Regions from separate parts of the Clostridioides sp. ES-S-0108-01 genome, predicted to be linked through region 2. Evidence: riboswitches for the same ligand, from Rfam matches in the RefSeq annotation. Region 2 holds a riboswitch; the other holds the start of a gene.
The links. A riboswitch is a leader RNA that binds a small molecule or an ion and turns the genes downstream of it on or off. The one in region 2 is predicted to bind cobalamin.
Positions count from the first base shown of each region.

Region 1 (5,318 bases), on a different contig from region 2:
CTAAATACATAGAATTTTGATAAAGGGTGAGATTATGAAGTTTGTCAGTTTTACTGAAGGAGAAAATGAGTGTAAAAGGTCTGGAGTTTTTTCTAAAGATGAATTATTTATTATAGACATTAATTCTTTAAATCTTAGTAGAAATTTTAAAAATTTAAATGAATTGGTTCAAAATATATCTAAAGAAGATGTTATTAAGTTGAAAACTATTATAAATGAAGGTACATTTTACAATTATGATGTTTTTAAAAGGGAGAGATGTACTGTACATGTTCCTATAGAAAAACCAATACATGATATTTTATGTGTGGGGGTGAACTATAAAGACCATCTTGAAGAAACTCAAACTCACTTTGATGATAGTTTTGAAGAACCTCAAAAAACGGTTTATTTTACAAAACGTGTAACGAAAGCAATAGGACCAGAAGATGAGATAGATGGTCATTTTGATATAAATAAACAACTAGACTATGAAGTTGAACTTGGAGTAGTAATAGGTAAAACAGGTGTTAATATTAAAAAAGAAGAGGTAGAAGATTATATCTTTGGTTACACTGTTATAAATGATATTTCTGCTAGAAAGTTGCAAAAAGAGCACGTTCAATGGTTTAGAGGAAAGGGATTAGATACATTTACTTCTTTAGGTCCATGTATCTTACATAAAAGTGCAGTTCCTTTTCCTATAAAACTTAAGGTATGTAGTAGAGTAAATGGTGAAGAAAGACAAAGTTCTAATACAAAGCTGTTCATATCAGACGTTTCAGACATAGTTTCAGAACTTTCAAAAGGTATGACTTTAGAGGCTGGAGACATTATAGCTACTGGAACACCTTCTGGAGTAGGGATGGGCTTTTCACCTCCTCGATATATGAGTAGTGGAGATGTAATTGAATGTGAGATTGAGAGTATTGGAATTTTAAAAAATTACATTAAGTAAATGTTTTAATGTAATCAATGTTAAGACAGAGTCTAATGTATTAATGAACATATTAAAATAAATTTTAGGAGTTTAAATTATGAAAGCAGAGTTTTTGACACCGGTTGTTACAATATTTGATGAAGAAGGAAATTTAGATAAAGAAGGAAATAAAAGAGTATACGACTATCTTATAGATGGAGGTGTAGATGGACTAGTTATAATGGGAAGTACTGGAGAGTTCTTTAATATGTCTATGGATATGCAAAAAGAACTTATAGATTTAGTAACTAGTTATGTAAATAAGAGAGTAAAAGTGTTTATAGGTACAAGCCGTATGTGTGTAGATGAATCTATAGAGCTTTCAAATTATGCACATAATAGTGGAGCAGATGGAGTTATGATAATAAGCCCTTATTATTTCTCTCTTGATGATGATAGTATTGAATTGTTTTATAGTGAAATAGCTAAAAATACAGAAGCAGAAATATATTTATATAATTATCCAGATAGAACTGGCTATGATTTAAGTCCAGAACTTGCACTAAGACTTGTGAGAAAGCATAAAAATATAGTTGGATATAAGGATACAGTAACTTTGATGGGACATACCAGAGAGTTAATAAATACTATGAAAGCAGAGTTCCCAGAGTTTAAGATATATAGTGGTTATGACGAAAATTTTATACATAATCTAATGTCTGGAGGAGCTGGTTGTATAGGGGGACTATCAAATTTAATTCCAGAAGTTTGTTCTAAATGGGCTGAAGCTTATAATAATAGAGATATGGATAAGGTTATAGAAATTCAAAAATATATTAATAAAGCAATGGATTTTTATTCAATAACAAACCCATTTATACCAGCAATGAAAAAAGCTATGAATATTAGAGGATTAAAAGTAAGTGATTATATGACTGCTCCTTTTATAAAACCAAATGAAAATCAAGTATGTGAGATTAAAAAATTGATGAATGAATTAAATATATGCTAAATCAACCTTGCAAAGTTGCCAACAATAAACTACAATTATCTTAACAAAAATTAAATTAAATAATACTAGGGTACTAGATTAGTTTAATAGGGAAAGTGATGAAAATTCACTACAGCCCCCGCTACTGTATACGGATACGAAATCAAAATCCACTGAGATTTGTAAGAGATTTTGGGAAGGATGATAGAGGGAAAGCCGTGAGTCAGGAGACCTGCCCAGTATTACATAGGTTCAATTTAGGGTGGAAATTGTAATTTATAATAAAATGAAAATATCAATTCATTTTTTGTAAAGTTGATATATAAGACTTCTCCTTTCTAAGTTAGGAGAAGTTTTTTATTTTATTAAAAGGTTATACTTATTAAAGATGACTTTAAGATAATTTTAATAAGATATATTTTAAAAAAGTATATATTATTAAAGTTTTTTAGCCACTCATAAAAAATAAGATATTGGAGTGAAAGAGATGAAATTTAAGGTAAATGTTTTAAAGCAGTTTTTTTTAATTGTTATGGTAGTTTTTTTAGTTGGAGGTCTTATAGGATGCAGTAAAAATGATAAAGATAATACACAAGTTAGTAGTGGTAAAAAGTTAGAATTAAAATATGCAAGTGGATTTAGTGTTGAGGATTTAGAAGATGGAATTAAAAAAGTGACTGATGGAGATAATAGAGAACTAATTTTAATTCCTAAGAAGATTAAAATTCCTAAAAAGTATAAAAATTCTAATATAGTTAGAACACCTGTAGATAATGTACTAATAGCATCCACAACACAAGCTTGTTCTCTAAGAACAATAGGAGAACTAGATAGTATAAAAGCAGTGACAACAGAAGAACAATATTGGACTATAAAAGAAATTAAAGATTTAATGAAGGATGGAAAGATACATTATGTTGGTTCAAACTTAGCACCAGATTATGAAAAAATAGTAGACTTAAATCCTGATTTAACTATAGTGAGTAGTGGTTTATCAGAAGCTGATACAAAATTTATTGATAAACTAAAAGAATTAGGGCTTAATTATGTTGTAGATAATGAATATAAAGAGCAAAATCCATTTGGAAGAATGGAGTGGACAAGTTTGATAGCTGCCTTTTATGATAAAGAAGATATAGCTACTAGTGAACTAGATAAAACAGTACAAAGGATAGAAGAAGTAAGTGAAAAAATAAAGAACAAAGCTAAGCCTAAAGTTGTATGGGCATCTGTATATGAAGGAAATGCTTATATAGCGCCTAAAGATTCATATGTAGATAATATGATAAAAATGGCTGGTGGAATAAATGCATGTGCTTCAATAGATTCAAATGAAGGACGAGTAAGCATTGAACAATTACATGAAGTTGCAAAAGATGCAGATATATTTGTATACTCATCAAGTTCAGATTATACACCAAACTTAGACTTTATAAAATCTAGCGCACCTATATTGGCTGATTTAGATGTTGTAAAAAATGGTAACTTATGGGTATTTGCTCCAGATTATTATCAATCAGTAGATAAGACTGATGAATTAATAGTAGATTTAATTGAGATGTTTCATCCAGGTACTACAGGTGAAAAAATCAAACATTATATAAATTATGATAAATAATATAGAAGACGACACTAAAAGATGAGTTTTATGGATTTTAGTTAATATAGGTTGTTAAGAGGAGTATATAAATGGATTTTATCAATAAAATGAGAATAAAGAATACTACAGTATTTATAGGACTAATTATAAGTATGATACTTACTTTTTTAGTGTGTGTAGCATTTGGCTCTGTAAAAATTGAGCTGAAAGAAATAATAGATGTTGTATTAAGAGGTATGGATAATACAGAGCATTATAAAATAATATATAATATAAGAATTCCTAGAGTACTTGCAACTATGGTAGGTGGAGCATGCTTAGCAGTATCTGGTATTTTACTACAGATATTTTTTAAGAATCCAATAGTTGAACCATATATATTAGGTGTATCTTCAGGTTCTACTTTGTCAGTAGCACTTATGATTTTGGGAGGATACACATTGGGATTTGAGAGTATAAATTCAATGAGTATATTTGTAGCAGCATTTGTAGGAGCTTTAATTGTAATGTCTATAGTCATTTTATTTGCAAATAAGGTAAAGAATATAACAACTCTTTTAATAATAGGAATTATGACTGGATATGTGTGTAGTGGTATAACAAACGTATTACAATCATTTGCAAATAGTGAGAAACTAAAAGAATTTACTATATGGTCTATGGGAAGCTTTTCTGGATTTACATGGGAAAAGGTAGAAATACTTATAATAGTTGGTATGTTAGGTCTTTTGATGACTATATTCATAATAAAACCTTTAAATGCTTTTTTATTAGGAGAAGAGTATGCAAAAAGTATTGGTATAAATATAAAATTTTTTAGAGTTTTTATAGTATTTATATCTAGTATATTGGCAGCAATAGTATCGGCATTTGCAGGACCTATAGGATTTATTGGACTTGCAGTGCCTCAAATTTCAAAATTGATATTTAAGACGTCAGATAATAGGGTACTAATACCAGTAGTAATCTTTTTAGGAAGTATAGTTACAGCCCTTTGTGATTTAATATCAAGAGTAATTTTGTCACCAGTAGAGTTACCAATAAGTACAATAACATCTTTGTTAGGAGCACCGATTGTAGTAATGCTATTGATGAAAAGGAAGGATAGGACTTAGATATGTTGAGAACTAATAATTTAAGTGTAGGATATAATAAAAAAGTAGTTGTGAGTGATATAAATATAGAGGTAAAAAATGGAGAAATATTATGTCTTTTAGGAAGTAATGGTGCTGGAAAAACTACTATATTGAGGTCTTTATCTAAACTTATAACGCCAATAAAAGGGGATATATATTTAAATGACATAGATGTAAATCATATATCAAGAAAGGCATTATCGAAAAAAATGGCTTTAGTGCTTACAAATAGATTATTAGGTGATTTAATGACTGTACAAGATATAGTTAATATAGGAAGGTATCCATATACAGGATTTTTTGGTAGTTTATCTAAAAAAGATTTAATACTGGTAGATGAAGCATTAGAATCTGTAGATGCACTACACTTAAAAAAAAGATATTTTGATGAACTAAGTGATGGAGAAAAACAAAAAGTATTGGTTGCAAGAGCCTTAGTTCAAGAGCCAGAAATAATTATATTGGATGAGCCGACAACTCACTTAGATATAAAACATAGGTTAGAGCTTATAAACATACTAAAAAAATTAAGTAAGGAAAAATCAATTTCAGTAATACTTTCCTTACATGAAATAGATATAGCATTAAAAAGTTGTGATAAAGTTGCTCTTATAAAGAATAATAAAGTCATAGCTTATGGGCAACCTGAAGATGTAGTGGATGAAGATATCATAAATTCACTTTATGAATTGG
Region 1 is NZ_JADGMN010000009.1:4,302-9,619, forward strand. It holds gene IR152_RS09940 (fumarylacetoacetate hydrolase family protein) at 35-937, shown strand; gene IR152_RS09945 (dihydrodipicolinate synthase family protein) at 1,017-1,910, shown strand; cobalamin riboswitch at 1,962-2,144, shown strand; gene IR152_RS09950 (ABC transporter substrate-binding protein) at 2,377-3,507, shown strand; gene IR152_RS09955 (FecCD family ABC transporter permease) at 3,579-4,604, shown strand; gene IR152_RS09960 (ABC transporter ATP-binding protein) at 4,607-5,318, shown strand, end outside.
Region 1: another riboswitch for cobalamin. It lies ahead of IR152_RS09950 (ABC transporter substrate-binding protein); the one in region 2 lies ahead of IR152_RS15515 (energy-coupling factor ABC transporter permease).

Region 2 (5,318 bases):
TCTAAGCCAGCTGTAGGCTCATCAAGCAATATAATTTCATTTTCCATTGCTATAACTGATGCTATCGCTACCCTTTTTTTCTGACCATAACTAAGAAAATGTACTGGTCTGTCTATAAAATCTATTCCATTAACAGCTACTAGAGCTTTGTTTATTCTCTCTTTAATTGTTTTTTCATCCATACCAATGTTTCTCATTGCAAATGCTATATCATCATATACTTTTGAATAAAAAATTTGTTTTTCTGGGTCTTGAAAGACAATACCCACATTTTTTCTAAGATTATACAAACTTTTCTTATCATATTTTAATTTTTCTTCTTTAAAAAGAATTTCTCCAGATGTAGGTTTTAATATACCCATTAAATTCATAAATAATGTTGATTTTCCTGAACCATTTGAACCTATTATACCTATAACATTTCCTTTTGAGAAATCCATATTAATGTTTAATAATGCATTGGCATTCTTTTCATATTGATAAGTTAAATTATTTATTTTAAACATCATTATCCCCTACTATGTGAAATTTACCATCATACAATTTTATGTCTAATGATATACACATATCATCATACCTTGTCATAAGTCTTTTGTACAGCATACTTCCAAGAATTCCTAAGGATTTATATGAAGTTTTTAAATTTATGTACCCAAATCTTAGCTCTTGTGACTTATATATTTCTGAAAATTCTTCTAGAAATATAAATATAAACCTATATATTAACATTGATAGCTCAACAAAAGTATCAGGTAAATGCAGTTTTCTAAAGAAGAATATTAACTGATTAAAAGGTGTTGTAAGTATACAAAAGTACACACAAGTCAAACAAGACATAGCCCTAAATAACACGTGAATGGACGTGTCAATAGATGCCTTTGATATTCCTACATTGAAACTAAAAATTTCAAAGCTGTATAATAAGTCTGCCTTATTAAAAGATATATTTACAAGGGTTATTCCTACACTAAGAAATAAAAAGTACATTGGTATTCTGAGTAATTTTAAATAATTCTTTAAATCTATTCCAGCCACACAAACAACTAGAATACTCATTAAAATCATAATTCCACTTAAAACAAATATATTTTTTATTACCATAGAAGCAATCAGAAAGATTACTCCTATGGCTACTTTTTTATTTGGATTTACTTTACTTAATCTATTTGTGTATGCATATTTATCAATTATAAGCATAATTAACTTCTCTTTCCTCTTTGAAGACCTAGTATGTACCCTATTACACCTGCTCCTAGAGCTGCCTGTGCAGAGAATAATAAACTTTCTATTTCTCCACTTGGTGGCTCATATGGACTACTAAACCATGGCTCATAATCTGGATTTATCTTAGTAATTTCACTTTCAGCTTGACCATCTGCCCCTCCATATTCAGCACCTGAGTTAACAAGCAATGGGAATATGATAAGAGCCACTACTAATAAAAGTAGTAATATATTAGTTTTCGTCTTTGTTTTAGCACTCATTAGCTTTAACTCCTTTATCACTATTTTCTAGTATACTTTTTTCTCCATTTTCTGTAACTAAATTATATACAATTACAGTAAGAATACCTTCTGCTATTGCTATTGGTATTTGAGTCATAAAGAAAATTCCTAAGAATTTAATTGCTGAAGCCATCACTCCACCTGATGGATCTGGGAAAGCCAGTGCCAACTGTATCGAAGTTATTGTATATGTAGCCAAATCTCCTATTGCTGCTGCAAGAAATACTGGCATTGCATTATTTCCGTCTTTTTTCTTTAATGCTTTAAATATTAAGAATGATATAATTGGCCCTACAATAGCCATTGAAAAAGCGTTCGCTCCTAAGGTAGTTATTCCTCCATGTGCTAATAGTAACGCTTGGAATATTAAAACTATCGTTCCAAGAACAAACATTACACTTGGTCCAAACATTATTGCTCCAAGACCTACTCCAGTAGGATGTGAGCAACTTCCTGTTACTGAAGGTATTTTTAGTGCCGATAATACAAATACAAATGCTCCACATAGTGCTAATAATACTTTCTTTTTAGGGTCCTGCTTTACTATTTTACCTATTGATTTGAGTCCTACTAAGAAAAATGGTATAAATATAACTCCCCATGCTATAGACCATTTTACTGGTAAATAACCTTCCATTATATGCATTGCATTTGACGTAACTGGAGTTAAAATGATTAACATAAGTGCAGTGATAACCCCTAACTTGATATTCTGTTTCATTTTAGTATCCCCTCTCTCCTTTTCCAATAATTAAAACATAAATAATATATGTCTGATTTACCTAATAAAATAAAAAAGCCTAACTCGATGGTTAGGCTTCCAATTTCCGAAAATCCAAATACAAACACATAAAATAAATATATCTGCATAATTATTATAAGAAACTTTCTCCATCCCCGAAGAAATTACTTTAATATTTTAGGCAGGTCTCCTGACTTAGCTTCATCCTACTTCTCTTCCTTCCCATGAAATATAAAAATATATCATCATAGTGGCTAACAAAAGTTTCGTCTGCATCACAGTAGCGGGGACTGTAAAGGAATTTAACCTTTTTCCCTATTAATCTTACTTAAAGAACCTATAATATTATATATTTAATTTTTAAATTATTCTTAAATCATTTCTATATAAATCATTGTATACCTTTTCTGTGAAAATTTCTATGTTTTTCACAAATTTTATTTATTTTTATATTTTTATGCATATAAATTATTTTTTATAATTTTGATTAATTTCTAATTATCTTCTTTAAATACATTGAAACCACATCAGAAAATCTAGTTATATCTCTAGAATATATAAAATCATTTCCATATATTAATCTTTCAGCCTCAAGTTCTGATTCTTTTCCTGTAAATACTCCTAATACCAATATATTTTGTTTTCTAGCCTTTCTTACCTCATTGGCTGTATCTCTCAAACCAACTATACCTCTATAAGCTTTTTCTCCCCTTAAGGTTCTCTCACTATTTTTTCCTATCTTTACATCATTTGGCCTTCCATCGCTAAGAACTATCAAAATTTTATTTTCTTCATCTCTATTTATTAGACCACTACATATAGATTTTATAGCCAAACCGTCTCTATTATTACCAGCACAAAAGTATTCAAATATATTTTCGCTATTTTTTAAACTATCATCATAATCTTTAAATCTTTTTAATATTGTATAATCCAAAAAACTAGAAAATCCCATAACTCTATTTGGTATACCAACTACTGTTAGGGCATTTGCGATTATATACGCCTGAATTGCTACATTTCCTTGATTCCTGCTTTGAGAGCCACTTGCATCTAATAATATATCAATAACATATTTTCCTTTTTCATTTTCTATATCTTTATAAAATATTTTATTATTATTACTTCTACCAACTCTCCAGGCTCTATTTGCTAATATAGTGCCACAATCAGAGTATACTCTAGTTTTAGCATTTTCTTCTATCAAAATTCTAGCTAAACTTTCTTTTAATCTCTTTATCTGCTGTCTATACATTCTAGCATGTTCTCTAAATTTCCCTAAATTATTTTCTTTTTGCCTTGTTACATATTTTAACTGGAATACATTATTACACTCACTTCTAAGAACTCCATCTGTAAAGTGTATTCTACACCCTTCATGAACATTTCTACAATTTTGTGTTTCAATCTTTTTAATTTCACCTTTACTCAAATAAGTTTTCCCATAATAATGTTCTATTTTTGAATATATTTTATTTGCAGTCTCTTCATCAACATATATAACCCTGTCTGCTGAATTACTAGATTGAGAATCCTCAAAATCTCCTACTCCTTCTATAAGAATAGATGAAGATATAGAGTCTATATCACTTTCAATAATATTTTCTTCTTCATCACTATAAAGTTCTTCATACATAAAGTCAGCAAATGTATCAAAATTTACGTCAACATCTTTTACATTACTTTCATCATATGTAGAACTACTTTCTTCTCCATTTAATATATACTCAAAGTAAGTTAAATATATTACATCTAAGGACTTTAAAATCTCCATAATATCTTTATTTGTATCTATATTTCTTATGTCATTAACTATTCTTCTAGTTAGGCTGTCTAATGCTGGATGCTTGTCCATATTGTAAAGTACAAAGGCATATTTAATTTTATCCATAATATTGTCATTGTGTATTTTGGTAAAACGTGAAACAATATCTTTATAAGCATTTTTTCTTATATCTTCTATCCCTGGTCTATCTTTAATAGCCTTTTCTTCAACTATTGTATTTAATATAACTTGAATCAGACCCAGTATAATATCTTTATCATATCCTTTTCGTATTCTATTTGTAAGGTATTTTTTCACTATGCCCCAATCTACATATTTTCTTCTAGCACCTGCAATTATTGCAAAATATAAACCTACTTCTTTTGAAGAATAATCTTTTTCTGATATATCTATACTTTCATTGTAATCTCCAGCTATTGTCCAAGATAAGTTATTTGCTCTGTTTTCAAATTCATAATCATCATATATCCATTTCATAATCTCACCTATATTAAATATGACTTATTGGAAATACATCTATACTCTCCCATTTATTAGGTATTCTAGTTTTAATTACATCTCCAACCATTTCTTTCTCATATATATCGAAAGTCTTTCCTGTAAGTCCCATATTAATTGCAAGAGTTGGTTTTAATCCTCTTCTTATAGTCTTAAGAGATGCCATAAGACCACGTAAGTCAATAGCTTTGCTAGATATCTCACCATTTTGAGACTTCAATTGTAAATCTAAAAATATGCCTGCAAAGTGTATTAATTTTTTTTCATCAGCATCTGGAAATTCATTTTTTAAAATCATCATTAACTTATCTTCTTCTATAGAAGGAATATCTATCACCATAAATCTAGATACTAGTGCTTCATTAAGCTCTTTTGTTCCTGCATATTCATAATTCATAGTTCCAATAAATCTTGTTGCTGGATGTAGATTGACTCTCTCATATCCAGGTACATCAATTATTCTTCTATAATCTAAAGCTGAATGTACTACAACTATAGCATCATTCTTTGCCATATTAATTTCATCAAATACACCAAATCCCCCATTTATAGCACATTCATAGACTGAACCCCTTCTAAGCTTAACTTCATTATCTATAAAAGTATCTGTACCTATAAGTGTTGAACTGTCCGTATTTATATGAAATGATGTATTCCATTGAGGTCTATTAAATATCTCCCCCAAATTATCAGCAAGTAAGTTTTTTCCTGTTGCCTTTGGTCCTGATAACAATATATTTTCTTCTTCTAAAATAGCTGCTATACACATAGACAAAATTTCTTTTCC
Region 2 is NZ_JADGMN010000019.1:56,956-62,273, forward strand. It holds gene IR152_RS15500 (energy-coupling factor ABC transporter ATP-binding protein) at 1-506, opposite strand, end outside; gene cbiQ (cobalt ECF transporter T component CbiQ) at 499-1,197, opposite strand; gene IR152_RS15510 (energy-coupling factor ABC transporter substrate-binding protein) at 1,200-1,484, opposite strand; gene IR152_RS15515 (energy-coupling factor ABC transporter permease) at 1,474-2,226, opposite strand; cobalamin riboswitch at 2,410-2,603, opposite strand; gene IR152_RS15520 (nitric oxide reductase activation-like protein) at 2,735-4,510, opposite strand; gene IR152_RS15525 (AAA family ATPase) at 4,524-5,318, opposite strand, start outside.